Regions from separate parts of the Promicromonospora sp. NPDC057138 genome, predicted to be linked through region 1. Evidence: riboswitches for the same ligand, from Rfam matches in the RefSeq annotation. Region 1 holds a riboswitch; each other region holds the start of a gene.
What was found. A riboswitch is a leader RNA that binds a small molecule or an ion and turns the genes downstream of it on or off. The one in region 1 is predicted to bind S-adenosylmethionine.
Positions count from the first base shown of each region.

Region 2: it holds a riboswitch for S-adenosylmethionine, as region 1 does, so the genes downstream of both, ACFT2C_RS19505 (LLM class flavin-dependent oxidoreductase) here and ACFT2C_RS00320 (methylenetetrahydrofolate reductase) in region 1, are expected to answer to the same signal.
Region 3: it holds a riboswitch for S-adenosylmethionine, as region 1 does, so the genes downstream of both, metE (5-methyltetrahydropteroyltriglutamate--homocysteine S-methyltransferase) here and ACFT2C_RS00320 (methylenetetrahydrofolate reductase) in region 1, are expected to answer to the same signal.
Region 4: it holds a riboswitch for S-adenosylmethionine, as region 1 does, so the genes downstream of both, ACFT2C_RS26280 (aminotransferase class V-fold PLP-dependent enzyme) here and ACFT2C_RS00320 (methylenetetrahydrofolate reductase) in region 1, are expected to answer to the same signal.

Region 1 is NZ_JBHUUX010000001.1:63,053-70,453, reverse strand. It holds gene ACFT2C_RS00335 (ABC transporter substrate-binding protein) at 1-288, shown strand, start outside; gene ACFT2C_RS00330 (carbohydrate ABC transporter permease) at 300-1,175, shown strand; gene ACFT2C_RS00325 (carbohydrate ABC transporter permease) at 1,175-2,098, shown strand; SAM riboswitch class I at 2,192-2,307, shown strand; gene ACFT2C_RS00320 (methylenetetrahydrofolate reductase) at 2,312-3,256, shown strand; gene ACFT2C_RS00315 (Hsp20/alpha crystallin family protein) at 3,414-3,866, shown strand; gene ACFT2C_RS00310 (N-acetylmuramoyl-L-alanine amidase) at 4,045-5,313, shown strand; gene ACFT2C_RS00305 (lysophospholipid acyltransferase family protein) at 5,400-6,041, opposite strand; gene ACFT2C_RS00300 (glycoside hydrolase family 2 protein) at 6,141-7,401, opposite strand, start outside.
Region 2 is NZ_JBHUUX010000040.1:14,259-21,659, forward strand. It holds gene ACFT2C_RS19495 (O-acetylhomoserine aminocarboxypropyltransferase/cysteine synthase family protein) at 1-995, opposite strand, end outside; gene ACFT2C_RS19500 (rhodanese-like domain-containing protein) at 992-1,357, opposite strand; gene ACFT2C_RS19505 (LLM class flavin-dependent oxidoreductase) at 1,421-2,581, opposite strand; SAM riboswitch class IV at 2,970-3,081, opposite strand; gene ACFT2C_RS19510 (GH92 family glycosyl hydrolase) at 3,423-6,665, opposite strand; gene ACFT2C_RS19515 (LacI family DNA-binding transcriptional regulator) at 6,662-7,401, opposite strand, start outside.
Region 3 is NZ_JBHUUX010000070.1:21,384-28,784, forward strand. It holds gene ACFT2C_RS24960 (M16 family metallopeptidase) at 1-369, opposite strand, end outside; gene ACFT2C_RS24965 (tetratricopeptide repeat protein) at 366-1,778, opposite strand; gene ACFT2C_RS24970 (GNAT family N-acetyltransferase) at 1,907-2,371, shown strand; gene ACFT2C_RS24975 (MFS transporter) at 2,569-3,822, shown strand; gene ACFT2C_RS24980 (hypothetical protein) at 4,074-4,826, shown strand; SAM riboswitch class I at 5,078-5,181, shown strand; gene metE (5-methyltetrahydropteroyltriglutamate--homocysteine S-methyltransferase) at 5,190-7,401, shown strand, end outside.
Region 4 is NZ_JBHUUX010000081.1:15,511-22,911, reverse strand. It holds gene ACFT2C_RS26280 (aminotransferase class V-fold PLP-dependent enzyme) at 76-1,494, opposite strand; SAM riboswitch class IV at 1,526-1,638, opposite strand; gene ACFT2C_RS26275 (phosphotransferase) at 1,683-2,480, opposite strand; gene ACFT2C_RS26270 (rhodanese-like domain-containing protein) at 2,669-3,118, shown strand; gene ACFT2C_RS26265 (O-succinylhomoserine sulfhydrylase) at 3,115-4,380, shown strand; gene ACFT2C_RS26260 (glycoside hydrolase family 3 N-terminal domain-containing protein) at 4,407-6,923, opposite strand; gene ACFT2C_RS26255 (MBL fold metallo-hydrolase) at 7,075-7,401, shown strand, end outside.

The DNA.
Region 1 (7,401 bases):
GCCATCACCTCCTTCTTCGACTACCTCTACACCGCCGACGTCTACGTCCCGTGGGTCAAGGCCGAGGGCTTCCTGCCCACCACCCTGTCGGGCTCGGAGCAGCTCGCCGACGACGAGGCGCTCGCCCCGTTCCTCGAGACGCTGCCGGACGCGCAGTTCTACCCGACCACCAACCCCGACTGGGCCGCCACGGATTCCGCGTTCAAGGCGCTCTTCGGTGAGCTCGACAGCAACAAGTCCGCCAAGGACGTCCTGGCCGAGATCCAGGCCCAGGTCGACGCGGGCTGATTGGAAGACACGTGAAGGACCTCTTGAAGGCCCTGCCGTGGATCGGGCCCGCGGTCGCGCTCATCGCGACCGTGGTCCTGTTCCCGGTCGGCCTGATGTTCTGGAACTCGACCCGCGACATCAGCCAGAGCGGCGTGGACGACGGGGGTGTGGGCCTAGCGAACTTCGCGACGGTGGTGGGATTCCAGTACTTCTGGCCGATCCTCGGGCGCACCGTCGTGTGGGTGGTGGTCGTCGTCGGCTGCACCCTGATCGGTTCGCTCGCCCTCGCAGCACTGCTGAACAAGGCGTTCCCGGGCCGTCGCCTGGTGCGCATGGCCGTCATCGTGCCGTGGGCGGCGAGCGTCGTCATGACCACCCTGGTGGTGCACTACGGGCTGGAGCCGTACTTCGGCATCATCAACTCATTCCTCGTGGACATCGGGCTGATCGACACGCCCGAGGGCTACGGCTGGACCCGGCACGCCGGCACCGCGTTCGCGTGGGCCATGGTGGTCGCCGTCTTCGTGTCACTGCCGTTCACGACCTACACGATCCTGGCCGGACTGCAGACCGTCCCCGGCGAGACCGTCGAGGCCGCGCGCATCGACGGTGCGAGCGGTGTGCGGACGTACTTCAACGTGGTGCTCCCGCAGCTGCGGGGCGCCATCTCCGTGGCGGTGCTGATCAACATCATCAACGTGTTCAACTCGCTGCCGATCCTGCGCGTCATGACCGGGTCCATCCCCGGGTACGACGCCGACACCGTCATGACCATGATCTTCAAGTACATGCAGAACCAGCGGCAGATCGACCTGGCGAGCGCGCTGTCCGTCATCGCGTTCCTGGTCGTCATCGGGATCGTGGCTATCTACGTGCGGGCCGTCCGCCCCCTGGAGGAGGTCTGATGACCGTGACCACCGATGCGGCGACGACGCCGCGCAAGGTGACCAGTCCGACGTCGGGCAACGGGCGGCGGGTGCGGAGGTATACCGCCGACCAGGTGCCGATCGGAGCCCTGCTGCTGCGCATGTTCGCCGGGCTCGTGGTGCTGGTGGTGTTCCTGCTGCCGTACCTGATCATGTTCTTCGGCTCGGTGAAGACCAAGGCGGAGATCAGGTCGGTCGATCCCACCTACTTCCCCTCGGAGTGGCACTGGGACAACTACCTCACGATGTGGTCGACGCCCGAGACGCCGCTGCTGCAGAACCTGATCTCCACCCTGGTGATCTCGGTCTGCGCGACGCTGCTCGTGCTCGCCGTGGCGCTGCCCGCCTCCTACTACACGGCGCGGTTCCGGTTCCCGGGCCGGCTGGTCTTCCTGTTCCTCGTGATCGTGACCCAGATGGTGCAGCCCGCCGTGCTGACGTCGGGCCTGTTCCGGCAGTTCATCGCGTGGGGGATCCTCGATACCTGGGCGGCGATGATCCTGGTCAACGCCGCGTTCAACCTCTCGTTCGCGGTCTGGATCATGCACAGCTTCTTCGCGGGCATCCCGAAGGAGGTCGACGAGGCGGCGCAGCTCGACGGCGCCGGCACGTTCGCCGTCCTGACCAAGATCAACCTGCCGCTCGTGTGGCCCGGCATCGTGACGGCTGTCGTGTTCACGTTCGTCGCGTCCTGGAACGAGTTCGCGGCCTCGCTGGTGCTGCTGTCGACGGCGGGCAACCAGCCGCTGTCCGTGGCGCTGACGAAGTTCGTGGGCCAGTACGAGACGTCGTGGCACTACGTGTTCGGGGTGTCCGTCGTGGCGATCGTGCCCGTCGTGATCCTGTTCATGGCCATCGAGAAGCGGCTGGTGGGCGGCCTGGTGGCGGGGTCGGTGAAGTAGGCGCGGCGGGTACGCGGCGGGCGATGGAACGGGCCGTCTCGGCGACCGGACAGAATCTGTCCCAGTGCTGGACAATCGCTTAACATGGTGGCGATCCCATCCAGAGCGGTCGAGAGTCCTGGCTCCGTGACACCGCAGCAACCTGCCGACTTCCCGCCTCGTAGACGTGGCGCGTGGACGTAAGGTGCTAACGCCAGGTCCGATGGAGCAACCATGGTCGTCGAGGCATACCCGCAGCGCCCCACAGTGTCGTTCGAGCTGATGCCGCCGCGTCGGCCCGACGTCGCGCCCAACTTCTGGGAGACGGCGCAGCGGCTGGTGGCGGCCCAACCCGACTTCGTGTCGGTCACCTACGGCGCCGCCGGGGGTGACCGCGCGACGTCGCGAGAGGTGCTCGCCACGCTGCTGCGCGGCACGCCCGTGCTGCCGGTGGCCCACCTGACCTGCGTGGGCGCGTCCCGCGAGGACGTGTCCGAGGTGATCGACGAGTTCCTCGAGGCCGGCGTGCGGTCGTTCCTCGCACTGCGCGGGGACCCGCCGCGCGACGAGCCGGACTGGTGTCCGCCGTCCGACGGCGTGCGCTCCAGCGTCGACCTGGTCCGCCTGCTCACGCAGGTGGACCAGCGCCGCGTCGCAGCCGACGCCAGCGCCGCCCTGCGGGCGGCGACCCGTCCGCTCACCATCGCCGTCGCGACGTTCCCGGACGGCAACCCGGGCGCCGGCACCACGCGCGACCAGGAGGTGCGGCGGCTCCTGGAGAAGCAGGAGGCCGGCGCGAGCTTCGCGATCACCCAGTTCTTCTACCGCGCGGAGTCCTACACGGGGTTCGTCGAGGCGGCCCGTGCGGCGGGCGTGACCATCCCGATCGTGGCCGGCGTCCTGCCCGCGACGGAGGCCCGCCGGCTGCGCCGCGTCGAGGAGCTGACGGGCGTGGCCGCGCCCGCGGACCTCCTGCGGAAGCTCGACGGGTTCACCGCGCCCGACGGCGGCGTCGACCCCGAGGCACAGCACGAGCACGGCATCGGGTATTCCGCGACGCTCGCGCGAGAGGTGCTCGACGCCGGCGCGCCCGGCGTGCACGTGTACACGTTCAACAAGCACCGCCCGGCCCTGGACCTGCTGGAGCGGGTGGGCCTGACGGGCCGCGCCGCGGCCTAGCCAGCGCTCTATACATTGACTTTCGGCATGTCCGAGGGACTGGAACTCAGCGACGCGGAGCGCGAAAATGATCGTGTAGCCGGACGGCGGTCGGGCCGCCGTCACGCGCGGCGGCCCTGGAGAGGCCAGGGTCGCATCGTCGAGGAGGTGATGCGCGATGGCTACCTATTGGGATCCGTTCCGGGAGATGGACCGGATGCTCAGCTCGTTGGTGACCAGTGCGCGGCAGTCCGGCGGTATGCCGATTGACCTGTTCCGCACGGGTGACCACTACGTGCTGTCCATGGACCTGCCAGGCGTGGACCCGGGCACTATCGACGTGTCGGTCGAGGACCGGACGCTCACGGTCCGGTGCGAGCGCACGCAGCGTTCGGGCGACGACGCGCAGTGGCTGGTCCGCGAGCGGCCCACGGGCACGTTCGCACGGCAGCTCACCATGGGTCGCGGGCTCGCACTCGACAACATCTCGGCCTCGTACACCGATGGTGTCCTGTCGCTGACGATCCCGGTCAGCGAGGAGGCGAAGCCGCGCAAGATCGAGGTGGCGCACGAAGCCGACACGACGATCGAGCAGGGCTCGTCGAAGGGCCACCAGACCATCGAGTCCTGACCCTCGACGCGCTCGCACGTCGCACGCCCAGGTCACTGACGGTGACCTGGGCGTCCGACGTCTGGGGGATCGCGTCCGGGGTATACCCCGGATGTGATGTACCGGCGGCATGCGCGGTCGGCCGATACTACGGATGAAATCGGCCCGTACCAGCGCGACCGAACCGTGGAGGCATACCGTGCACGAACACGTCCCTAGCTCCACCGACCACAGTCACGACGACCACAGTCACCATGACCACGGTCACGACAGCAGCTCCCTCGGGCGGCGCGACCTGCTGCGCGGCGCCGTCGTCCTCGGCATCGGTGCCGCGGGCGCGACGATAGCGGCCCCCGCGGCCGCCGCAGCGACCCCCGCCGCAGTGGTTCCCGCGCGAGCCGCGGGTGCCCGGACGGCGGACGTCCGGACCGCGGACGCCCCGCCGTCCCTGGCGCCCGACCCCGAGGCGCCGGCCGACGCGCCCCCGGGTGCGCTGGCCGGCGTCGCGGTCGCCGCGCCGACCATCGCGAGCTGCAACACCTGGGGCGCCGAGGCCGCCCGGGGCACCATCGACACGGTCTCGACCAACCCGAACAAGATCCTGATCCACCACACGGCGTCGGCGAACGTCACGGACTACTCGCAGGCCGCCGGGTACCAGATCGCGCGCGACATCCAGCAGTGGCACTTCGCGAACGGCTGGGTGGACACCGGCCAGCACCTCACGGTGAGCCGCGGCGGGTACGTCATGGAGGGCCGGCACGGCTCGCTGTCCCGCCTGCAGAACGGCAGCGGCATGGTCGTGGGCGCGCACGCTCCCGGCCAGAACAGCCAGGCCATCGGGATCGAGAACCAGGGCACCTACACGAGCGCAACGCCGCCCGCGCAGCTCTGGAGCCGGCTGGTCGAGCTGTGCGCCTACATCTGTGACCAGTACGGGATCGCGCCGACCCAGATCTACGGCCACCGCGACTACACGGCGACGGCCTGCCCGGGCGACGTCCTCTACTCGATGCTGCCGCAGCTCCGCTCCGAGGTGGCCGCGGCCTTGGCGGGCACGAGCTGGTCGGTCATCGTCGACAACACGTCCTCGGGCTTCGCGGCGGGCGCGTCGTGGCTGACGTCGTCCTTCTCGGCGGAGCGCTACGGCGCCAGCTACCGTTACGCGACGCCGGCCGAGGTGAGCGACCTGGCGACCTTCTCGGCGGCGATCCCGTCCGACGGCTCGTACCGGGTCGAGGCGTGGTTCCCAGGCATCGACGGCTACAACACGTCCACGCCGTTCATCGTCTATACCGGCACCGGCTCGTCGACGATCCGCGTCGACCAGTCGACGGGCGGCGGCGCCTGGCTCTCGCTCGGCACGTACGCGATGACGGCGGGAACCCGCACGGTCGTGGCGGTCAGCCGCTGGACCCAGGGCACGGCCTACGTCATAGCGGACGCCATCCGGATCACCCGCCTCTAACCGCACCATTGGTTGTGGGCGTGACCGTTGCGACTACGTGCCCGTCTTAGGCGCAACGATCGCGCTCACAACCAAAGGTGCTGGCGTCAGTCCGCGCGCTCCTGGCCGCTCATGGCCTGGATGGACTGCATGACCTGTTCCGTCAGCTCGCGGCGGGCCTGGGCGGGCTTGGTGCCGGCCGCGATCTGGCGGGACGGGTCGATCGGCGCGCCGAAGTGCAGCTCGACCCGGGCGAACCGCGGCATCTTGCCGATCGGCTTCACCTTGTCCGTCCCGAGCAGCGCCACGGGGACGACGGGCGCCTTGCCGGTCAGCGCCAGCCAAGCGACGCCGGTGTGCCCCTTGTGCAGCTTGCCGTCGCGCGAGCGGGTGCCCTCGGGGTAGATCCCGAACGCACCGCCGCGCTGCAGCACGGCGAGCGCGTCCTCGAGGGAGCGCTGCCCGGCGCGCGGGTCGTCCCGCTGTACCGGGATGTCGCCCATCTTCGTGAAGAACCAGCGGGAGATGCGCCCCTTGATCCCCTTGCCGGTCCAGTACTCCGCCTTGGCCAGGAACGCGACGTGGCGCGGCGCCATGATCGGGATGAGCAGCGAGTCGATGAACGACAGGTGGTTGCTCGCCAGGATGACGGCGCCGCGCTTCGGGATGTTCTGCAGGCCAGTGACGCGCGGACGCAGAAGCACGAGCACGAGCAGCGAGAGGATGAGCTTGAGGAACCGGTACGTCACCGGCCTATTGTGCACCCCCCAAGCGCCCCTGTGGACGGGGTGATATACGGTGAAAAAGACTAAAGAGACCTACAAGACCCGGTACCCGGCCAGAGACATCTAGCTGGCTGTCGCCTCCGCGTTCTCGGCCGCCTCCACAGCCGCGACCTGGACCTGGACCTCCCGCACGCGTGCGACGTCGAGCTTCTCGCTGCGGTCGAACCGGTAGATCCCGTTCTCCTCCTGGAACACGTCGGTGAGCTGCGTGTAGCAGTAGGCGAACATGCGCGGGTCCCCGAGCAGCGCCTCCGTGAGCCCGCGGAACCGGGCGTGGAACTCCTCCTCGTCCGCAACCCGCTGGCCGTAGCCCCACGAGTCGGGCGAGCTGCCCGACGCCGTCGCCGCCACGTCCGGGTTCCACCAGACGCCGCCGTACTCACTGACGAAGTACGGCTGGCCGCGGTACGGCACCGACATCTTCGTGCCGTTGTCGCGCGCGTTCTCGTAGGGCCGCCCTTCGGCGAGGCCGCCCACGTGCTCCGCGAACCTCGCCGGATCCTGCTCGTACAGGTGCGAGTCCCAGACGTCGGTCTCGAGGACGCGATGCGAGTAGCCGCTGGCGTCCAGCACCGGCCGGGAGGGATCGGCCACCTTGGTGGCGAGCCACATCGCCCGGGTGACGTCGTCGAGCTGCGTGATGCGGTCGTGCAGGTCCTGGTGCGTCTCGTTGAGCGGGCACCAGCCGATGATCGACGGGTGCGAGTGGTCGCGCTGCAGCGCCTCCATCCACTCGGCGACGAACGACGTCGTGGGCCGCTGGCCGTCGGCGGACGTGCCGTACCCGCCGGCGCCCCAGTCGCCGAACTCGCCCCACACGAGGTAGCCGAGCCGGTCCGCGTGGAACAGGTACCGCTCCTCGAAGACCTTCTGGTGCAGCCGGGCGCCGTTGAAGCCGGCCGCGAGGCCGAGCTCGATGTCGCGCGCGAGCGCGGCGTCCGACGGCGCGGTCATGAGCGACTCGGGCCAGTAGCCCTGGTCGAGCACGAGCCGCTGGAACACGGTCTCGCCGTTGATCCGCACCGCCTGCCCGTCGATGGAGACGGAGCGCAGGCCCGCGTACGAGCGCACGGAGTCGACGACGGCGCCGTCCGCGTCGCGCAGCTCGATGTCGACGCCGTACAGGTTCGGGTCGCCCGGCCCCCAGGTGCGCACGCGGTCCGCGGGGACGACGGCGCGCAGCGCGGGCGCGAGGTCGAGGTCGGCGCGCGCGGTGGCGGTCGCGACCTCGCCGTCGGCGTCCGACACGGTGACCGTCACCGTGTGGCCGCGCCGGTTCGCGGACAGCGGCACCACGACGTCGAAAGCCGAGCTCGCCAGGTCC
Region 2 (7,401 bases), on a different contig from region 1:
GGGCTGGAGTCCAGCCCGCAGTAGTCCACCGAGGCCACTTCGGGCCGGAACGCCAGCCACCGCGCGACCTCCAGCGCCGTGGCGCTCTGCCGCGCCACCCGCAGCGACAGGGTCTCGATCCCCTGACCCACGAGGAACGCGTTCAGCGGGGACGGCGTGGGGCCGAACCGCGGCGCCACGGTCTCGCGCAGGTACGCCAGGCGCGCCCGCCCGCCGTGCCGCTGGGGCACGCTCGGCCCGCCCGTGCGCGACGGCGCAACCAGGTGCGGGTACAGCCCGCCCGAAGCGGCCGGGTCGAACGTCCCGGAGTCGACGACGACGCCGCCCAGCACCGACCCGTGGCCCGCCAGGAACTTGCTGGCGGAGTGCACCACGACGTCGGCCCCGTGCTCGATCGGGCGCAGCAGGTAGGGCGTGGCGAGCGTGTTGTCGACGACGAGCGCCAGCCCGTGGGCGTGCGCGACGTCGGCCACGGCGGCGAGGTCGGGCAGGTCGTTGCGCGCGTTCGGGATCGACTCGAGGAACAGCACCCGGGTCTCGGGTCGGATCGCGCGCTCCCAGGCGGCCGGGTCGGCGGCGGCGTCGACGAAGTCGGCCTCGATGCCCAGCCGGGGCAGGTTCTCCAGGAGCAGCCCGCGCGTGCCCTCGTACAGGCTGGCGGCGGCGAGCACGCGCTGGCCGGCCGAGACCAGGCCGAGCAGCGCGAGGGTGACCGCCGCCTGGCCGCTGGCCACGAACAGCGCGTCCGCACCGCCTTCGAGCGCGGCGATCCGGCGCTCGACCGCGGCGGTGGTCGGGTTGCCGGTGCGGGTGTAGGCGTAGCCCTCGCCCGCGCCGAAGTGGCCGCCGGCCTGCTCCCACTCCTCGAACTCGAACCCGGCGGTCAGGTAGACCGGCGTGGCGCGCGGGGTCACGCGGCCGGGCGCGGGGGCGCCGGACGCACCGGCGTCGCGCCCGGCGTCCCCGTGCACCTGCCGGGTGGCGAACCCCGTCATGGCGCGGCGCTCGGTGCGGTGCTCGGCTCGGCCTCGGTCGCGGGCAGCCCGGCCTCCTTCCAGGCCGGGAACCCGCCGTCGACGTGCGAGACGTCGGTGTAGCCGCGCGCGGCGAGCGCCTCGGCGACCGGGCCGGAGCCGTTGACCGAGCCGCACACGATCACGACGGGTGTGTCGAGGGTGATCGCCGGGTTCTCGGACGGCCCGAACAGCGCGTCGAGGTTGTCGCGGTCGGCGAGCGTGGCGCCGGGGATCTCCCCGGACGACGCCCGGCCGGCGGCCGAGCGGACGTCGATCAGCAGGGCGCCGCCGGCGACCTTGGCGCCCGCTTCGTCGGGCGTCCGGAGCTCGGGAGTGGTCATGGATGTTCTCCTCAGGGTGGGTTCTTCGTGATGGACGTGCGTGTGCCGGACGGCGCGGGCCGGTCAGGCGCTCAGGAGCCGGCCGGTGGGGAGCGACCGTGGCGCCGCCTCGGCGTCGGGCAGCCCGAGCGAGGCGCGCAGCGTCCGGGCGGTCCGCTCGGTGCGGAACAGGCCCGCGCGCTGGAGGGCCGGTACGAGGTGGCCGGTGATCGCGTCGAGGTCCGAGCTGAGCGAGGCCGGGCGCAGCAGGAATCCGTCGGCGGCGCCGGCGGCGGCCCAGTCGGCCAGGAGGACGGCCAGCTCGTCCGGCGTGTCCGCGACGACGAACGCGCCCCGCCCGGGCTCCGTGCCCTCCAGCGCCTCGACGAGCTCCAGCCGCGCCCGGGCACTGGCCCGCTCGGCCGCGAGCACGACGTAGACCTCGGCGAGCACGCGCACCTCCTCGGGGTCGCGCCCGGCGGCCAGGGCCGAGTCCCGCACGAGCCGCCGCAGCCGGACCGCGTGCGCGGCGTCGGTCACGGCGATCCGCACGACGTCCGCGGTGCGCCCGGCCAGCGCGGCACTCGCGGCGGAGCGCACCCGCACGACGACGGGCGGGCGGGTCGGGGCCAACGACCCGCCGCCGTCGGCCTGGCGGCCGCGGATGGCGAAGCGGATCCCGTCGTGGTCCACGCGGAACCGGCCCTCGGCGTCGAGCTCGACGGCGCCCGACCCGGTGCCGGGGCGGCCCGTCCAGACCCGGTTCACCGACTGGATGCCCAGCTCGACCCGGGAGGACCACGCCTCGTCGGGCTCGGGGACCGCCGTCTGCCGGACGGCCTGCCAGCCCGCCCGGCCGCTGCTCGCGCGGTCCACGCTGCTGAGGGCGACGGCGGCGTGGGCCGCCTCGACGTGCACCGTGTCGACGGCGGCGACCAGCCCGACGCCCGCCGTGACCCGGGCGGCGCGGGCCGCGGCGACGACGGTGTCGAGCCGGCCGGTCACCTGGCCGCGCCCCGGGTGCAGCAGGAAGTCCTCGTCGAGGGTGACGAGGTCGAGCAGGCCGCGGTCGGCGGCCCGGACGAGCTGGAGGAACCGCTCGCCGTCGAAGGGGCGGGGCGGGATCGGGCCGCGGGCGCGGTGGGCGCCCGGCCGGGCCCCGGCCGAGGTGAGGTCCACGCCGAGCACGACGGGACGGGACGACGGGGCGGACGAGAAGGACAGGGGCTGCGGCGGGTACGGCACGGCGGGGCTCCGTTCGAGCGGCGGCTGCGTGACCACTCGCGGAGGACCCGGCCGGCGGCGCACGACTGTGCACGACGGCGGTTGCTGGGTCACCCGGGAGCGGGGCTGCCGGAGGGCAGGCGAGGGACGTCCGGTCAGGACGTGAGGGCCTGGTACGGCCGGGGCTCGGCGCGGTACGCCGAGAGGAGGTCTACGCGGCGGGCCGGCGGTGGCCGGTCAGCGCGTCGGTGCTGCCACTGTCAGCGACAGGAACGGAGGCAACACATGCTCTCGCGCGGGGCGGCACAGGCCCGGGCGCGAGCGTTCCAGGACGGCAGGGGCACGTGGACGGCGGGGGCAGCGCTCCGGGTCATCGTCGTTCTCCTCACCTGCTCGCCCTTCGGCGAGCGACGCGTGTTGTCATCCGCCGACGGCGGTGGACCTGGTCCTCACCCGGGGCACCCACCCGCGCGGGGGGTTGCCGTCCGACCAGCCGGGGCTTCGCGTCGGAACTCATGACCTGTCGAGACTTACTACACCTTTCCGGTCGGATTAGTGCTGTTTGCTTCGATGCCAGAGAAGATACGAATAGAACTCATCGGAGTCAACGATCTGTCCCCAGATCTCACATGCCGGGACCAGCACTCGCGGTCGGGCCTGGTCGCGAGATGCGGCCGGCCCTGACTTCGGTCCTTCGCACTGGCACCTTGTGACTTCGGTCCTTTGCTTCGAGATCGGTCGGTTGATTGACCGATCTCGAAGCAAAGGACCGAAGTCACAGAGCCTCCCGTGCAACTGACCGAACTCGTGCGCCGATGCGACCAGCAGCCGGCCCGGCAGCTCGGCAGTATGGCAGCTCGGCTCAGGCGACGAGCAGCTCCACCTGCGCGAGCACGCCACCGTCGCCGAGCTCCAGCCGGAGCCCCGTGAGCGGTACGGGCTCGTCCAGCACGAACGGTCGCAGCTGGCCCGGCCAGGGCCACTCCTCGCCGGAGCGCTCGTCCAGCACGCGCCCGTCGTCCGCGACCAGGCGCCAGGCCGACGGCGGCCGGCCATCCACACCCGCGCCAACGCCCACACCCGCAGCTGACCCTTCCGCTGCCGACGACGTCAAGGTGTAGCCGCGCAGCACCGCGCCCTCGGAGACCTCGCCTGTCGGCCGCCACTCGAGCGTTCCCGCCACCTCGACCGACGTCGTCAGGTCCCCGTCCGTCAGGTGCGGACGCGGGCCGTCCGCAGCGCGCCAGCCGCCGTCGGCCCGCTGCCACAACCCGGCGGGCGCCGCACCAGCACCAGCACCCAGCTGCTCGCCCGACCTCGACGCCGCCGGCACGCCCCAGCGCGTCGGTGTTGCAGAGAGCGCGAACCGCAGGGTCGCTCCCCCGGTCAGGTCCCCGTGCTCCACCGAGGGCGACGTGACCGCCCTGGCCGCGCCGTCGGCGTCGGACAGCTCGAGCCCCGCCACGTACCAGCGGTCGGCCGCGCCCGGCGCCTCGACCACGAGGTCGCCGTCGGGCCGGTGCACCACCGCCCGCTCGAAGAGCGGGGAGCCCACGGCCCAGCGCGACGACCCGATCTCCAGCGGGTACAGCCCCAGCGCCGAGAGGACGTACCAGGCCGACATCTCGCCGTTGTCCTCGTCGCCGTGGTAGCCCTGCCCGATCTCGCTGCCGGTCCACAGGCGCGCCAGGATCTCGCGCACGGTCTCCTGGGTCCGGTCCGGCCGGCCGGCGAACAGCCACACGTACGGGATGTGGTGCGAGACCTGGTTGGACTGGCCGAGCTGGCCCAGGCGCACGTCGCGCGCCTCGACCATCTCGTGGATCACGGACCCGTAGGACCCGGGCTTGTCCGCCCGCTCGGGGGTGGCGAAGAACCTCTCCAGCAGCCGCGCGAGGCCGTCGGGGCCGCCGTGCAGGGCGGCCAGGCCCGCGCCGTCGTGCACCGGGTGGAACAGGAAGTTCCAGGCGTCGGACTCGGTGTAGTCGCCGCCCCACTCGTCGGGGTCGAACCTGCCCGGGCCGAACGAGCCGTCCCGGCCGCGGCCCCGGAAGAACCCGGTGGCCGCGTCGAAGAGGTGGGCGTACCCGAGCGAGCTCTGCCGCAGGTAGGCGGCCTCGTCGCGCAGCGCGCGGCGCCGGCTGTCCGGGGTGCCGGGCGCGTCCGCGAGCACCTGCGCCATCCGGGCGAGCCCGGCGTCGTTGATGTAGCCCTCCAGGCCCCAGGACACCGACTCGTCGACGTCGCGGGGCACCCAGCCGTGGGTCAGCGCGAAGGCCTGGCCCTTGCGTCCGACGCCGGACCGGGTGGGCAGCGCCGTCGCGTCCCGCAAGCCCGCGTCGTAGGTGGCGAGCGGGTCGGGCAGGGGGACGCCGCGTAGGTAGAGGTCGGCGAAGGCGACGTCGGACGACGTGCCGGTCATCAGGTCCGCGTAGCCCGGCGAGGACCAGCGCGCGACCCAGCCGCCCTCGCGGTACTGCTGGACGAACCCGTCGGCGAGCCGCGCGGCGACCTCCGGGTAGAGCAGCGCGTAGGCGGGCCAGCAGGTGCGGTAGGTGTCCCAGAAGCCGTGGTTGACGAACATCTCACCCGGAATGACGGGTGCGCCGTCGAGGACGGGCGAGGCGTGCACGGGCTCGCCGTCGGCCCCGGTCTCCGTGTACGAGGACGGGTACAGGTTCAGCCGGTACAGGTTCGAGTAGAGCGTGACCTGCTGCTCCTGGGTGGCGCCCTGCACGTCGAGCACGCCGAGCCGCTCCTCCCACTGCGCGCGGGCGCGCTCGGCGACCTCCTCGAAGGTCCCGGCCACCTCGCGCTCCAGGGCGCGCTGGGCGAGGTCCGCGCTGATGTACGACGTCGCCACGCGCACCTCGACCGTGCGGCCCGCCTCGTCCTGCGGCCCAGCCGCCGGGTCCAGCGCGACGGTCGCGTAGGTGGCGTGGTCCCGGCCGCGGGCCGGGCCGGTGCGCAGGACGGGCCGGGAGATCCGGCCCGCCACGTACATCCGGCTGCGGCCCACCGAGAGCGCGCTGCCGTGGTCGCTCCAGCCGGTGAGCGTGCCGTCGTCGTGCACGGTGATCGCGACGGGCGGGCCGTCGGCGCCGGCGTCGCTCACGGCGTCGACGATCAGGTGGCCGGTGGTGGCGCCGGGCGGGAAGGTGAACCGGAGGACGCCGCCGTGGTCGGACGCCGCGACGGCCATGCGGGCGCCGCCGTCGAGATCAACGGAGTAGAGGTGCGGGCGGGCGGTCTCGTCGTCGTGCGAGAAGCCGAGGGCGCGGGCCGCGAGGCCGGCGTCGGGCACCTCGGCGGGGCCGGCGCCTTCGCCAGAGCCGTCGCCCGGCAGGGCCGGGACCAGGTGGAATGCGAGCTGGTCGCGGTCCCCCATCCACGGGCTCGGCTCGTGCGAGATGCCGACGCCCTGCAGGCGCGGGCGGTTGTCGGGCCCGTTGTGCGCGGCCCACGAGTACAGCCACCGGTCCGACGACGCGTCGGTGAGCGGCACCCACATCGTGAACCCGTTCGGCACGGCGGCCGCGGGCACGGTGTTGCCGCGGGAGTACGCGCCCGAGGAGTGGGTCCCCCGCCGGGTGTCGACGAGGTCCGTGCGGCCACCCGCCGCCCCCGCCGGGCGCGGCCCGACCGTCACCCCGTCGAGCCACACCTCGGCGCGCCCGCCGTCCGGGGGCGCCGTCACGACGGCGGCCGCGCGCACGCGCCGTCCGGGCGCCAGCTCGGCCACGGCGTCCAGGTCCACGCGGACCACGTTCCAGTGGTCGGGCACCAGGATCCGCGCCTCTCCTTGCCCGACGGCGGTCGCGGGCATCCCGTGCTGGTCGGTCAGCGCGCGCCCGGGCTCCGTCTGCAGCAGCCACGTCCCGTCGTCGAGCAGCAGGTCGACCGCGACGTAGGTCGAGCGGTAGGTGAGCTCGTCGTCGAGCACGGGCAGGAGCGCGTAGCGCAGGGTGACGCCGGCCTCGACCGGGACGTCCAGGCCGTCGAGCACCACGGTGCGGCCCGCGCCGTCGTGAGTGATCCGCCGCGCGTCCGGACCGGTCAGGCCGACGCCGGGCCGGCCCGCCGGGACGTGCGCCGGCCCCGTCACGCCGCCCCCTGAGGGACCCGGCCCGTGCTGCCGCGCACGGTCAGCTCGGGCGTCGGCGCGCGGACGACGTCGGGCACGCTCTGGCCGCGGACGAGCGACAGCACGGTCTGCGCGACGAGCTCGCCGAGCTCGAAGGTGTCCCGCGTCATCGCGGTGAGCGGCGGGTGCGCGAGGCGCACCAGCTCGGAGTCGTCGAAGGAGGCGACCGAGATGTCGCTGGGCACGCCCAGCCCGGCCTCGGCCAGTACGGTGACGCCCGCGAGCGCGGCGACGTCGGAGTCGTAGACGATGGCGGTGGGCCTCTCGTCGCGGGCCAGCAGGGCCCTGGTGGCTGCCGCGGCCTCGTCCTGCGAGAAGTCCGTCGGCACTGTCGTGACGTGCATGCCGAGCCGCGCCCCGGCGTCGTGCAGGGCCGAGACCCGCCGCGCGGAGTGCACGTAGGCGGGGATGCCACCGACGTGGCCGACGCGCACGTGCCCGAGACCGGCCAGGTGCTCCGCGAGCGCGGTCATCGCGGCGTGGTCGTCGGCGAACACGGCGGGCACGGGTCCCGGCGTGCCGTCGCCGCCGACCAGCACGGCGGGCAGGCCCATCCGCACCAGCTCCTCGGGGCGCGGGTCGTCCTGCTCGAGGTCGAGCACGACGACGCCGTCGGTGCGCCGCTCGGCCGCCCAGCGCCGGTAGACGTCGAGCTCGGCGGACACGTCCTCGACCACGAGCAGCTGGAGGGCCACGA
Region 3 (7,401 bases), on a different contig from region 1:
CTCGAGCCGGGCAAGCGGCAAGTCGCGGAGCGACGCGCAGACGCTGTTGAGGTGTGTGACGACCTCGGCGGCCGTCCCGGTCGCGTGGAAGACGGTCCAGACCTGCTCTGTCTGGCCGTTGTGGTGCGCGCCGCTCAGGTTGTTCCGATAAAGAGCGAGGTGCTCGACCAGATGCGTGATACCCGCGGTCGAAAGCGTCTCGTCCGCCCGGCCGACACGGAACACGAGACCACCCGTGACGGGGCCCTCGCGGGGCGCGAACAGCGTGGGAATCCCGTCCACGGTGGTCCACGAGAGCAGATGGTCGAGGTGCGAGAGGTCGAAGGGCACAGCCGGCTCTCCGGCGTCGGCGGCGGGTCCCCCGGTCACCGGTTGCTCCTTCCGCCGGGCGCGCGGAGGAGCCGCGCGAGGCAGACCGCCGCGAAGACCGCCATCGCGCCGAAGAGCACGACGGCAAACGCGGCACCCCGATCGCCCTCAAGGGCGTCCGGGAGACTCAACGTTGTCAGAGCGACGCCGAAGAGCAGGGAGGCCACGTAGACCGCAACCGCTCCCGGGCCCGTACCCCGCTCCAGCGAGGGCGCGCCGGGTGGCGGCGGTCCACGGACAAGCCCCACGAGGAGGGCCACTCCGAGGGCCGCCCCTGCGGCGAACGCCACGGCCGCGAACACCCCTCTCAGATCGCCCCCGAGCGCGACTCCGATCATGAGCACGGTCATGACGCCCATGACCAGGATCCACACGATCAGGAGGAACCCGAGCACGACCGCTGCCGGCCGCGTCTCCCGTTCCGACGGCGCACCGGGTGGCGGCGGTACTGGTCCACCGAGCGCCTGCGCCCTGCTCCGCGCGTACCACTGCGCCTTGTCATCGAGATAGTCCCAGCCCGCCGAGACCGGATCGTCGCCCAACGCCCGGAAGTGCGGTGCTGCGTCGTCGTGCCGTTCGGCGAACGTGTACAGCAGGGCCAGCTCCGCGTGCACGGAGTCCGCGCCCGGCCCGGGCACGTGATCGGCGTGGAGCACCGAGGCTCGCGCGACCTCCCCGAGACGTTCGAGCGCCTCGTCGTCGAGGGTCTCACGGAGGCCGAGCCATCGCTCGATCTGGAGCGATGCGAGCAAGGCTCGGCTCGGCGAGCCGTCTGGAGCGTCGGATGCGCACTCGGCGACGAATGCCTCAGCCGCGTCCCACGAACCACCCCACTTCGGCACGACCTGCTGCAGGTAGGCCCGCTGGGCGCGGTAGTGGTGCGGCGAGAGCGCGGCGAGCCGGTCGTAGCGCCGGCGCGCCTCCGACTGGCCGAGCTCGAGGCCGCGAGCGGTGAGCAGGCGCGCCTCCCACGCGGGCACATGCTCCGGGTGGTCAACACAGACGTCGATGAGGATCTGCTCGGCCCTGACCAGCCACTCCCGGAACTCCTCGAACTTCTCGGCTACGACGTCCACGGCCCAGGTCCCGGTGCGGATCTCCCAGCTGATTCTCTCGTACCGGCGGGCGAGCAGCGTGCGGGCGAGCGGGTCGTCGGGTTCTGCGGCCACGGCCGCCTCCAGCATCTGCTCCGCGTCGCTCTCGTCCGCCACGAGCTCGAGGGCGAGCGCGAGCTCCTGCGGTCCGAGGGCGGAGAACGCCGCCGCTGCGGCGTCCCAGTCGCGCGAATCCACGGCCGCGCGAACGGGCGCGAGCTCCTGGTACCGGGACCAGGCGTCGAACGTCGGCAGGTCTCCCAGATCGTGGTGCGAGCGTGCCGACGCGTCGACGGCGCCCCCTGTACGGCTCATACGTTCCCCTGCGTCGCATGTCGGCCACCGTCCGGCGGCCCGAGCCGGCCCATCACAGCGGCCGACGAACGCTCCCCATGCTCCCAGGGCAGGCGCCGACCTGCTCGTCGGGCGGGTAGGCTCCCGGCGTGCTCAGCCCTGTCGCCTCCGACGACCTCGACGACCTGGCGGCGTTCCTCCGCGCCGCCGACCTGACGGTCGCCGCCTTGGCGGAGCCCGCCGTCCGCCTGTGGCTGGAGCGGGACGAGGCCGGGGCCGTCTCCGCGACCACCGGGTTCGAGCTCGGCGAGGACGGCGAGCACGCGCTGGTCCGCAGCGTCGCCGTCCGTCCGGACCTGCGTGGCACCGGCGACGGCCTGCGCCTGGCGCGCTTCGCCCTGGACCGCGCCGCCGACGCCGGCGCGCGCCAGGCCTGGCTGTTCTCCCGCCGGTCGGGCGGCTTCTGGCAGAAGCTGGGCTTCGAGCGCACGACGACGTCCGCGCTCGCCACCGCGCTGCCCCACGCCCACCAGGTGCGCCTGTTCCGCTGCACGGGACAGCTCGACCGGGAGGTCGCGTGGCGGCGCCCCCTGCGTGGTAGTTTCGCGGCGTGAGGTCTCCAGAGGCATCCAGGTTCGGGCTGCCGGTACTCCGGTAGCCCGAGATGCGCCTGTAGAGACCGCCGAGGCAGACCCAGGTCCGCCTCCCCCGCTCCCGCATTCGCGCGCGAGCCGGCGCCGTCCGCGCATCCGAAGGGCCCCGTAGTGCCGCCCAGGCCTACCCGTTCCCCTTTCTCCCTTCGGAGGCGTACATGCCTGTCCTGCTCTACGTGCTCGCCGTCGCGGTCTTCGCGCAAGGCACGTCGGAATTCGTCCTCGCCGGGCTCGTGCCCGGCATCTCCACCGGCCTCGGCATCTCCATCGCCCAGGCCGGCTACCTGACCTCCGGCTTCGCCGTCGGCATGGTCGTCGGCGCACCCCTGATGGCGGCCCTCGGACGCCGCCTGCCGCCGCGTTGGACCCTGTCCGCGAGCCTGGCGATCTTCGTCGCCGCGCACGTCGCGGGCGCGCTCACCGACCAGTTCGCGGTGCTGCTCGGCAGCCGGTTCGTCGCGGCCGTGGCCAACGCCGGGTTCCTCGCGGTCGCGCTGTCGACGGTTACCCTGATCGTCCCGGCGGGCAGGCAGGCCCGGGCGCTCGCCGCGATCCTCAGCGGCACGACGCTCGCCCTCATCGCCGGCGTCCCCGCCGGGGCGTTCCTGGGCGAGATCTGGGGCTGGCGCTCGGCGCTCTGGGCGATCGCCGGGGTGTCGGCGCTCGCCCTGGTCGCCGTCGCCGTCCTGACGCCGGGGCGGCCCGGCCCGCGTGCGCCGCACGTCGAGCCCCGAGCCGGGGCAGAGCCCCGCGCCCGTGTGGAGTCCGGAACCCAGCTGGAGCCCCACGCCCAGGTGGACCTTGGCAGTCGTGCATCGCACGCCCGGGTGGACCTGGCCGCCGAGCTCGGCACGCTCCGGTCGCCGGACCTGCTGCGGTACCTCGTGCTCGGGGTGCTGGTGAACGGCGCGACGTTCTGCGCGTTCACCTACCTGGCGCCGATCGTCACCGACGGCGCCGGGCTCGGCGCGTCGCTCGTGCCCGTCGTCCTGGCGCTGTTCGGGCTGGGGGCCTTCGCGGGCGTCTCCGCCGCGGGCCGCCTGGCCGACGCGCACGGGCACCTGGTCCTCGGGATCGGTGCCCCGGCTCTCGTCGCGGGCTGGGTCCTGTGGGCCGCTCTCGTGGCGAGCCCGTCCGCGGTGTGGATGCTCGCCCCGGTCCTGGGCGCGCTGTCGTTCGCTGTCGGCGGCACGCTGATCGCCCGCAGCATGGCGGCGGCCCACGGCGCCCCGACGATGGGCGGGGCGTTCTCGACAGTCGCACTGAACCTCGGCGCGCTGGTCGGGCCGGTGCTCGGCGGCCTAGCAATCGGCCCGCTCGGTCTCGCAGGCCCGCTAGCGGTCAGCGCGGCGCTGGCCGCCACCGCCGCGCTCTGGACCGCGCCCACCCCCGCTCGCCGCGCGGCACGTTGACCACAGCAGTTGCTGCCGGGCGGGGACCCCGTCTGGCAGCAACTGCTGTGGTCAACTGCAGGCAGCCGGGTCGGGGCGGCGAGCGGCGGCGGGAGTCATCAGATCTTTATCTGCCCGATTGCGCAGGGTGAAATCTTGACAGCGATGCCGAGACTCGAACAAAATATCCGTTCTGCGCGCATTGCGCGCCCATGCGCCCTCTAGGCGCATTCCACGATCTGTGCACTGGCGCACAGGGAAGGAAAGATCAGATGAAACTGGTCAACCGCAGATCGGCCGTCGGCCGGTTCGCCGTGGTGGTCCTCACGATCGCCGGGCTGCTGGGCGTCGCGTCCCCGGCGCAGGCCGCGGTCTACAACTCGTGCGACACCTTCGGCGAGTACACCCCGAACGACTGGACGGTCTACAACAACGTCTGGGGCAACCAGGGCAACAACTCGCAGTGCCTCACCGTCAACAGCCTGAACTCGTGGTACGTCGACTCGACCCAGTCCGGCGGGGGCATCAAGTCGTACCCGAACACCTCGGTCAGGCCGCGAACCCCCCTGTCACAGATGGCGAACGCGGGGTTCACGTACAACACGTCGTCGGCCCCCGCCTCCGGTGATGACTGGTGGAACTGGACGGCGGACCTCTGGTCCACGGGCAACCAGGACGAGATCATGATCTTCACCAGCTGGCACCCGGGCCCGGCCGGCGGCTGGGGCAGCCAGATCGCGAGCAACGTGACGATCGGCGGCGTCCTCTACGCATCGGTCTGGCAGGCCGACCCGGGCTGGAACGTCCTGCAGTTCATCCCCGCCAACGAGAACGACAGCGGCTACGTGGACGCCCTGGCGGTGTGGCGATGGGCCGCGGACAACGGCCGCCTGCGCAACACCGACTTCGACACCATGCAGTTCGGCATCGAGATCACCTCGACCAGCGGTCAGCAGAAGAGGTACTCGCTGAACGAGTACCACGCTTGGTGGACCAACACCTCCGGCGGCGGGTCCGGCATCTAGTCCAGCGGCGGCTGTGGTCCTGCCAACGCGCCAACCAGCAAGGGGCGCTCAGACAGCCCGCCTGTCCTAGTCCACTCTCCTGGGGAGGTCCGGATAATCCGGGCCTCCCCTCGGGCGTCGGTTGCATGATTCAGGCGTCAGTTGCACGATCGCGCTTGGCACACTCTTTCGCAGGATCGCGCGCGGAACCGACGACGTCCGAGGGGTGGACGGTTTTCCGACCGCATCGCGGGCATGCTTACGATCCAGTCTCATCATCCAGAGCGGTCGAGAGTCCTGGCTCAACGACACCGCAGCAACCTACCTCCGGAGCGCCAATTCCGGGGCAAGGTGCTAACGCCAGGTCCGATGGAGCTGATACGCATGGCAGTCAACACGCACCTCCCCCACGCCACGATCCTGGGCTACCCGCGCATCGGCCGACGTCGCGAGCTCAAGCGCGCCGTCGAGTCCTTCTGGGCCGGACGCACCACCGCCGACGAGCTGGAAGCCACCGCCGGCGACCTGCGGATCGGCACCGCACGGCACCTCGCCGCGCTAGGCCTGGACGCCGGCGCGGCCGCCGTCCCCGGCTCGTTCTCCTTCTACGACCAGGTGCTCGACGCCGTCGCCCTGCTGGGCGCCGTGCCCGACCGGTTCCGGGACCTGGTGCCCGCCGGTGATCCCGCGCTCTCCCTGGAGGGCTACTTCACGCTGGCCCGCGGTGAGGGCGACAAGCCGCCGCTCGAGATGACCAAGTGGTTCGACACCAACTACCACTACCTGGTCCCGGAGATCGGGCCGGACACCCCCATCGGGTTCGTGGACGACCGCCTGGTGCGCCAGTTCACCGAGCTCGCCTTGCCCGCGGACGGCGGCCAGGCCGTCGTGACCCGCCCGGTCCTGGTGGGCCCGGTGACGTTCCTGCTGCTCAGCAAGGCGGCCGACGGCGCCCCCGACGGCTTCCGCCCGCTCGACCGGCTCGACGACGTCGTCGCCGCGTACGCCGGCGTGCTGCGCGCACTGGCCGCCGCGGGCGCGCCCTGGGTGCAGCTCGACGAGCCCGCCCTGGTCACCGACCTGCTCGACGTCCCCTTCGACGAGGTGGCCGACGCCGTCCGCCGGGCGTACGCGACTCTCGCCACCGGCCTCTCCCCCGTTCCCGGCCCGGACGCCGCGGACGGCGCAGCCGAGCGTCCCGCGATCCTGGTGACCGCCCCGTACGGCGACCTGCGCAGCGAGGCCGGCGACGGCCTGGCGCTGCTGGCCGGCACCGACGTCGAGGCGATTGCGATCGACCTGGTGCGCGGCGCCGTGCCCGAGGGCCCGGTCGCCGGGCTGGAGACCAAGACCCTGGTCGCCGGCGTCATCGACGGGCACAACATCTGGCGCGCGGACCTCGACGCGCGGCTGGCCACGCTGGAGGGCCTGTCGGCGCTCGGTGCGGGCGCGGTCGCCGTCGGCACCTCGACGTCGCTCCTGCACGTGCCGCACGACGTCGCCGACGAGCCGCGCCTGGACGCCGGCCTGAAGTCGTGGCTCGCGTTCGCCGACCAGAAGGTCGCCGAGGTCGTCACGCTGGCGACGGGGCTGACGGCGGGTCGGACGGCGGTCGCCGAGGCACTGGCGGAGTCCACGGAAGCGGTACGGTCGCGCGCCGAGGCGCCCGGCGTCGTCGTGCCCGAGGTGCGGGACCGCACCGCGGCGCTGACCGCCGCCGACGTCGAGCGCGCGCCGTACGCGGAGCGTGCCGCCGCGCAGCAGGCGCGGCTCGACCTGCCGCCGCTGCCCACGACCACCATCGGCTCGTTCCCGCAGACGGCGGAGATCCGGCGCACGCGGGCGTCCTGGGTCCGGGGCGAGCTGTCCGACGCCGAGTACACGGCGGCCATGCGCGCCGAGATCGCGAGCACCGTCGCGCTCCAGGAGGAGCTGGGCCTGGACGTGCTGGTGCACGGCGAGCCCGAGCGGAACGACATGGTGCAGTACTTCGCCGAGCAGCTCGACGGGTTCGCGACCACCGTGCACGGCTGGGTGCAGTCGTACGGCTCGCGCTGCGTGCGCCCGCCGATCCTGTGGGGTGACGTGTCCCGGCCCGCGCCCCTGACCGTGGACTGGACCGCGTACGCGGCGTCCCTGACGGACAAGCCCGTCAAGGGCATGCTGACGGGCCCGGTCACGATCCTGGCGTGGTCGTTCGTGCGCGACGACCTTCCGCTCGGCGACACGGCCGACCAGGTCGCGCTCGCGCTGCGGGACGAGGTGACGGACCTGGAGGAGGCGGGGATCGGCGTCGTGCAGGTGGACGAGCCCGCGCTGCGCGAGCTGCTGCCCCTGCGCACGGCGGCGCACCCGGGCTACCTGGACTGGTCGGTGCGGTCGTTCCGGCTGGCGACCGCCGGGGCCGACACCGCCACCCAGGTGCACACGCACCTGTGCTACTCGGAGTTCGGGCAGGTCATCGGCGCGATCGACGGCCTCGACGCGGACGTGACGTCCGTGGAGGCGGCCCGTTCGCGCATGGAGATCGTGCCCGAGCTGGCCGACGCCGGGTACGCGCGCGGCATCGGGCCGGGCGTCTACGACATCCACAGCC
Region 4 (7,401 bases), on a different contig from region 1:
TGTCCGCCCTGTGCCCGGATTGATCCGGGCGCAGGGCGGACAGGCGCTCTACTTCGCCGTTCGACCAGCGAGGAGTCAGGCCTCGTCCGGGAGGCAGCCGAAGGCCTCGTCGAAGCCCAGGGCCGCCGTCGCCAGGAGACCCGCGAGGCCGGAGCCCTCGGGGACGGGGCGCGGGTCGTCGGTCACGACCCACAGCCCGTCGACGACGTCGTAGCCGGCCTGCGGACCCTCGGCCACCAGCTTGCCGACGGCGGCGATCAGGCGCTCCACCTCTTCGCCCGCGGTGCCGACGCCGACCGAGGCGCGCACCGCCCCGGCGTCGAACCCGAGGCGGCCGAGCAGCGGGTGCGCGCAGAAGCGGCCGTCCCGCACGCCGATGCCGTGCTCCGCGGACAGGTAGGCGGCCACCAGGCCTGGGTCGTAGCCGGTCACGGTGAAGGTCACGACACCCACGGGGTCGACGGCGTCGGCCCAGACGCGCACGACCTCGACCCGGTCGATGGCCTCCAGCCCCGCCACGAGGCGGCGGCGCAGCGCGTTCTCGTGGGCCGCGACGTCGGCGGGGTCGAGCGCCGCGAGCTCCTCGCACGCGGCCGCCAGGGCGACGGCGCCGATCACGTTGGGCGAGCCGGCCTCGTGCCGGGCGGGGCCCTCGTGCCAGTCAGTACCCGCCACGCGCACGCGCCGCACGGCGCCGCCGCCCGCGAGGTACGGCGTGCCGGCGTCGAGCCAGTCGCGGCGGCCCACCAGGGCACCCGCGCCGAACGGCGCGTAGGTCTTGTGCCCGGAGAAGGCCAGGTAGTCGACGCCGGTCGACTCCAGCGAGATGCGGCGGTGCGGCACGAGCTGAGCGCCGTCGAGCACCACGCGGGCGCCGTACTCGTGGGCGATGGCGACGATCTTGTCGACCGGGAGCGACTCCCCGGTCACGTTGGAGGCGCCGGTGAGGGCGAGGAGGGCGATCGGCCGGGTCGCGGCGGCGTCGGCCAGCTCCTCGCGGATCTGGGCGAGCGTCTCGGCCACGGTCGCGCCGCCGGTCAGCACAGTCGCGTCCGTGCCGCGCTGCCAGGGCAGCAGGTTCGCGTGGTGCTCGACGTCGAGCACGAGCACGCGGCCCGGCTCGCCGTCGGGCTGCGCGGGCACGCAGCCGGCCAGCAGGTTCAGCGAGTCGGTGGTGTTCCGCGTGATGATCGTCAGGTCGTCCTCGCGGGCGCCGACGAACGCGCCGACGGTGCGGCGGGCGGTCTCGTAGAGTGCCGTGCTCACCTGGGAGAGGTACCCCGCGCCGCGGTGCACGCTGGCGTACAGGGGCAGCACCTGGGTGACGCGGTCGGCGACGGCCTGCAGGGCCGGGGCCGACGCCGCGACGTCGAGGTTGGCGTACGGGACCCGGCTGCCGTCCACGAGCGGGACGAGCGTCGCGCCGCCGACGACGGGGCGCAGCGGGGCGACGTCGGTCACCGCGGCGACACGGGTGAGAGTGGTTGCAGACATGGCGTCCTCCAGCACAGTCCTGGGGGAGGGTCCCCCGCGCTTGCCGCGTGCGGCTGCCCGCGGCCAGGTCGTCACCCGGGGCACCCCACCGCGGAGGAGGGTTGCCGGCCAGCGAGCCGGGGCTTCGCGCTGGCGCTCATGACCTGAGGTCATCCTGTGGTGCGGCAAGACCGCTGTCAACGCGCGTCTCAGATACTGGTCTCACGATCTGGTCGGTCCGGCCGTGAGATGAGGCGTGCGATCCGGTCCGCGTCCGCGCGGTACATCGCGGCGTGCTCTCGCAGGTCAGCCGAGGCGCCGTCGTCCGCCCTGGCCTCGGACCAGGCGGCCAGGTCGCGCAGCTTGTCCACCATCGCGGCCAGCACCTCGGCGCGCGCGTACGGCATCCCGTAGGCACTGGTCAGCGCGTCGAGCCGCGCCATCGGGTCCAGGTGTCCGACGTCGTACGCGGCCCCCGCGAAGGCGTCGCTCGAGAGCGGGGCGAGCCGGTAGGCGAGATACGCCAGGTCCAGGATCCGCGGGCCTGGCGAGGCGGTGTCGACGTCGATCAGGCCCACGGGCCGGCCGTCCCGGAAGACCATGTTGTAGGGCGCCGCGTCGTTGTGGCAGATCACCTCGGCGGGCTCGGCCGCCGGCAGGCGCCATTCGGCGTCGGACAGGGCGAAGCCGACCGTGGCGTCGTGGAAGCGCCGCAGGAGCCGGCCGGCGTCGGCCAGGACGCGGGTCGACCAGAGCCACTCCGGGGCGGGCCAGCCAGGTACGTCGCCGGGCAGGTACGAGACGACCTCGCGGCCCTGGGCGTCCAGGCCGAGCGGCTCGGGAACCTCGGTCAGCCCGCCGGCCCGGACATGGTCGAGCAGCCTCTGGATCGTGGGCGTCCAGGGGCCCGCCGCGCGGTGCACGGTGTCGCCGATCCGGACGACGGCGGTGGTGTTGCCGCCGGTCAGCTCCTGCTCGTCCACAGCTTCGTCCACAGCCTCGTCCACACCCAGACCCTAGCCCGACCAGCGTACGAGACGGCATCCCACCCACCGGACGCGATGTCGTACGATCGACAGCGACCATCCCGAGCGGCCGAGTGACGTGGCACGACGACGCCGCAGCAACCCAGCGTTCCCGCCCCCGCGGCGCGGACGGACAAGGGTGCTACCGCCACGACCGATGGAGGACCACCATGAGCGATCCCGCGCACCTCGAAGCCCGCCCCGCCGTCGGCTACGCCGGCGACATCACGCCCCAGCAGGCCTGGGACCTCCTCGCCGGCGACCCGGGCGCCGCCCTCGTCGACGTCCGCACCGACGGCGAGTGGCGCACGATCGGCGTCCCCGACACGGCGACGCTCGACAAGCAGCCGGTCTTCGCCGAGTGGGTGCGGGCCGGCGGCCGCCCCAACACCGGGTTCCTGGAGGAGCTCAAGGCGGCGGGCGTCACCGGCGGCCCTGTCGTCTTCCTCTGCCGGTCCGGCCAGCGCTCGATCGGCGCGGCGCGGCTCGCCACGGCGGCCGGCATCGCGCCGTCGTACAACGTGCTGGAGGGCTTCGAGGGCGCGCCGGGAGCCGACGGCGTCCGCGACCAGGAGGGCTGGAAGGTCGCGGGTCTGCCCTGGACGGAGGCCGCCAAGTGACCGTCACCGGAGCGTTCCCGCCCGACGCGACTCCTGGCGGGTCCGGCCGCAAGCCGCTGCCCCGCGGCGTCCGCCCCGCGACCCTCGCCGTGCGCGGCGGGCACCAGCGCAGCGAGTTCCAGGAGACGGGCGAGGCGCTGTTCCTCACCCAGGGCTACGTCTACGACACGGCCTCCGAGGCCGAGGCGGCGTTCGCCGGCGACATCGACCGGTTCGTCTACTCGCGCTACGGCAACCCGACGGTCCACACGTTCGAGGAGCGCCTGCGCCTGCTGGAGGGTGCGGAGGCCTGCTACGCGACGGCGACCGGCATGTCGGCGGTGTTCACGTCGCTGGCCGCGCTCGTGCAGTCAGGCTCGCGGATCGTGGCGGCCCGGGCCCTGTTCGGGTCCACCGTGGTGATCTTCGAGGAGATCTTCAAGAAGTGGGGCGTGCGTACCGACTACGTGGACGGGCACGTGCTGTCCCAGTGGGAGGAGGCGCTCGCGACGCCCGCGGACGTGGTGTTCTTCGAGACGCCGTCCAACCCGATGCAGGACATCGTCGACGTCCGCGCCGTCGTCGGCCTCGCGCACGCCGCCGGGGCGACCGTCGTACTGGACAACGTGTTCGCCACCCCGCTGCTGCAGAAGCCGCTGGAGCTGGGCGCCGACGTCGTCGTCTACTCGGCGACCAAGCACATCGACGGGCAGGGGCGGGTGCTGGGCGGAGCGATCCTCGGCTCGTCCGAGTACGTGACCGGGCCCGTGCAGACGTTCATCCGCAACACCGGGCCGTCGCTGTCGCCGTTCAACGCGTGGACCCTGGTCAAGGGCCTGGAGACGCTTCCGGTGCGCATCGCGGCGCAGGGCGCGAGCGCGCTCACCGTCGCGAACGCGCTGGAGGCGCTGCCGGGCGTGGGCGCTGTGCGGTATCCGTTCCTCGACTCCCACCCGCAGGCCGACCTCGCGCGGGCCCAGATGAGCGGCGGCGGCACGGTCGTCACGTTCGATCTCGCCGTCCCCGAGGGCACCGATGCGGAGACGGCCAAGAAGCGGACCTTCGCGTTCCTCGACGCGCTCCAGGTGATCGACATCTCGAACAACCTCGGCGACGCCAAGTCCCTGATCACGCACCCCGCGACCACGACGCATCGCAAGCTCGGTGCCGCGGGCCGGACCGCCGTCGGCATCACGGAGACGACGGTCCGCCTGTCGGTAGGCCTGGAGGACACCCGGGACCTGATCGAGGACGTCGAACAGGCCCTCGCCTCCGCGCGGTAGAACTGGGGCGAGGTAGAACCCTGGTTCTACCTCGCCGCATTCAGGATGTGGCGGGCTCGGGGTTCGTGGCCCTGTAGCAAGGCCACGTCGGAGGTTGCTAATGCCTTTGCGGCCTGCGGCGGGACGCCCTGGGCCGGGTCGAGAACAGCGTCCTGGAGGTCGAGCCGGCGCTCGTCGAGGGTCGAGGTGCGGCCGCCCGTCGACAGGCCCCAGCCGAAGGGGAACAGCGGGTCGTAGTCCTCGTCGCCGACGTTGACGACCGGGTCGTCGGCGGACCGCGGCCACGAGACGGGCAGCCGGCCCGTGAAGTGCCGTTCACCGAACAGCACGTCCGCGACCCCGTCGCCCTCGGTGCCCGGCAGCCACGAGGCGACGAGCGCGTCGATCGAGCCGAGCTGTTCGGTGAGGAGCTGCGGCCGCCCGGACACCACCAGGACCACGCAGGTCTCGATCTCCGCGCAGACCTTCTCGACGACCTCGACGTCGCCGGGCTGCAGCGCCATCGACTTCTCCTCGCGCGGCACCCCGCCGTCGGCCGGGTCCCAGGCCCACTCGGGCCCGCCGACGTCGCCGAACCCCTCGGCGTACGGCGTCTCCCCCACGACGACGATGCCGACGTCGGCCCCGTCGGTCGGCGCGGAGGCGTCCTCGCTGTACGTGACGTCGTCGGCCGCAGCCTGGATGCCCTCGAGGATCGTGGTCCCCTCGGTGACGTCGCCCGAGAAGCCCTGCCAGGTGCCGGTCCAGCCGCCGGCCTGGTTGCCCAGGTCGTCGGCGTTGCGACCCGCGACGTACACGCTCGCGTCGGTGTCCAGCGGCAGCGCGGCGCCGTCGTTCTTCAGCAGCACCTGGGACTCGGCCACCGCCTTGCGGGCGAGCGACCGGTGGTCGGCCGAGCCGATCTCGTCGGCGTGGGACCGGTCCGCGAAGGGTTCCTCGAACAGGCCCAGCTCGAACTTCGCGGCCAGGATCCGGGAGACGGCGTCGTCGATGCGCTCCTCGGTCACCTCGCCGGCCTGCACGGCGGCGACGAGCCGCGTGTGGAACCGCTCGAACTGCGACGGCTCCATGAACATGTCGATGCCCGCGTTGACGCCGGTGACGATCTGCGCGGTGGTGGGCGAGTCGTCGGCGAGCGGCGGGATCTGGTGGATGCCCTGCCAGTCACTGATGACGAAGCCGTCGAACCCGTGGTCGTCCTTGAGCCACCCGTTGATCAGCTCGCCGTTGGCGTGCATCTTCACGGGGTTGCCCAGGCCGTCGTCGGTCCAGTCCATGCTGGAGAAGCTCGGCATGACCGAGCCGACGCCGGCCGCGACAGCCGCCGCGTACGGCGGCAGGTCCACGGCCTCGACGTGCGCGCGGCTCTGCTCGGTGATGCCCTGGTCCACCGTGTACTCGCCCTCGCCGGTGCCGTAGGCGGTGTCGCCGTCGGCCACGAAGTGCTTGGCCGTCGCGAGCACGGACTTGCCGCTGTCCAGGCGCTTGCCCTGGAACCCGGCGATCGCCGCCGTGCCGAGCACGGTCGCCAGCGCCGGGTGCTCCCCGAACGACTCGTAGGTGCGGCCCCAGCGGTCGTCGCGCACCACGCACAGGCAGGGCGCGAACGTCCAGGGGATGCCGGTCGCGCGGGTCTCGGTGGCGACCATGTGCTCCGCCTTCGCCACGAGCAGCGGGTCGCGCGTGGCGCCGAGCCCGATGTTGTGCGGCAGGATCGTCGCGCCGTCCAGGTTGCCGTGCCCGTGCACGGAGTCGACGCCGTAGATCAGCGGGATCTGCAGCCGCGTCGCCAGCGCCTGCCTCTGGAAGCCGTCGATCGCGTCGGCCCAGCCCTCCGGCGTGTTCTCGGCGGGCGTGGAGCCGCCGCCGCTGAGGATCGAGCCGAGCCCGAGCTCGGTGACGACTGCCGGGTCGCCCGTGACGCTCCCGCGCTCCGCCTGGGTCATCTGCCCGACCTTCTCCGCCAGCGTCATGCGGCTCACGAGGTCCGCGACGCGCTCCTCGGTCGACAGGCGCTCGTCGAGGTAGGGCAGGTCGTGCGCCCGCACGACGACGGTGGGGCCCTCCGAGACCTCGGCGTCCCGCGACTCCAGGGTCACCGGGACGGTCTCCGCCGTCTCGCCCGCCTCCGACTCCCGGGTCCGGATCTCGATGGTCCGCGCGGCACCCGACGGCGTGCCCGCCGCGAACTCGACGGTGCCCGAGCCGGCGTCGTAGTCGGCGTCGGCGGTGGCCGTGCCGAAACCCGTGCGCCAGCCGACGGTGACCGGCCCGGCGAGGGCGCCGCCGTCGGCGGCCTGGACCGAGATGGTGACGACCGCCGTGTCACCGTCCTCGACGAGGACGACGGGTCCCGCGCTCACGAGCGCCTCGGCGTCCGCGGCCGTGGCGCCGGCGGCAGTGTCCGCGGCCGCGCCCCGGGCGGTGTCGGCGGCCGCGGAGGAGGTGGGCACGAGGACGCTGACGGCGAGTGCCGTCGCGGCGAGGAGTGCTGGAGCTCTGCGGGCGTGGAGGTGCTGCGCGACGCCGGGAAGGGCGGACATCCTGGGGATTCCTCTCGACACTGGGAGGTGATTTACCGATCACACACCGGAGTGCGCCACAGCACAAGCGCTGTCGACCGCTGGATAAGGTGGTCCGGTGAGCCCTGTTGCGCCCTTTGCGAGGATGCTCCGCGCAGACAACCCCGGCCCGATGACTCTCGACGGAACCCGGTCGTACGTGCTGCGCGCTCCCGGCGCGCCGGGCTGCGTGGTGGTAGACCCCGGACCGCTGCTGGAGCCGCACCTGGCCGCGCTGGCCGACGCCGGTCCGGTCGAGCTGGTGCTCGTCACCCACCGGCACGCCGACCACACCGGCGGGCTGGCGCGGTTCCGCGAGCTGACCGGGGCACCGTCGCGGGGTGCCCTCCCCGAGTTCAGCCGGAGCGGCGGGGCGGACGGCGCGGCCGTCGAGCCGCTGGCCGACGGCGAGGTGCTGGCCGTCGCCGGCCTGCGCATCGAGGTGCTGGCGACGCCGGGA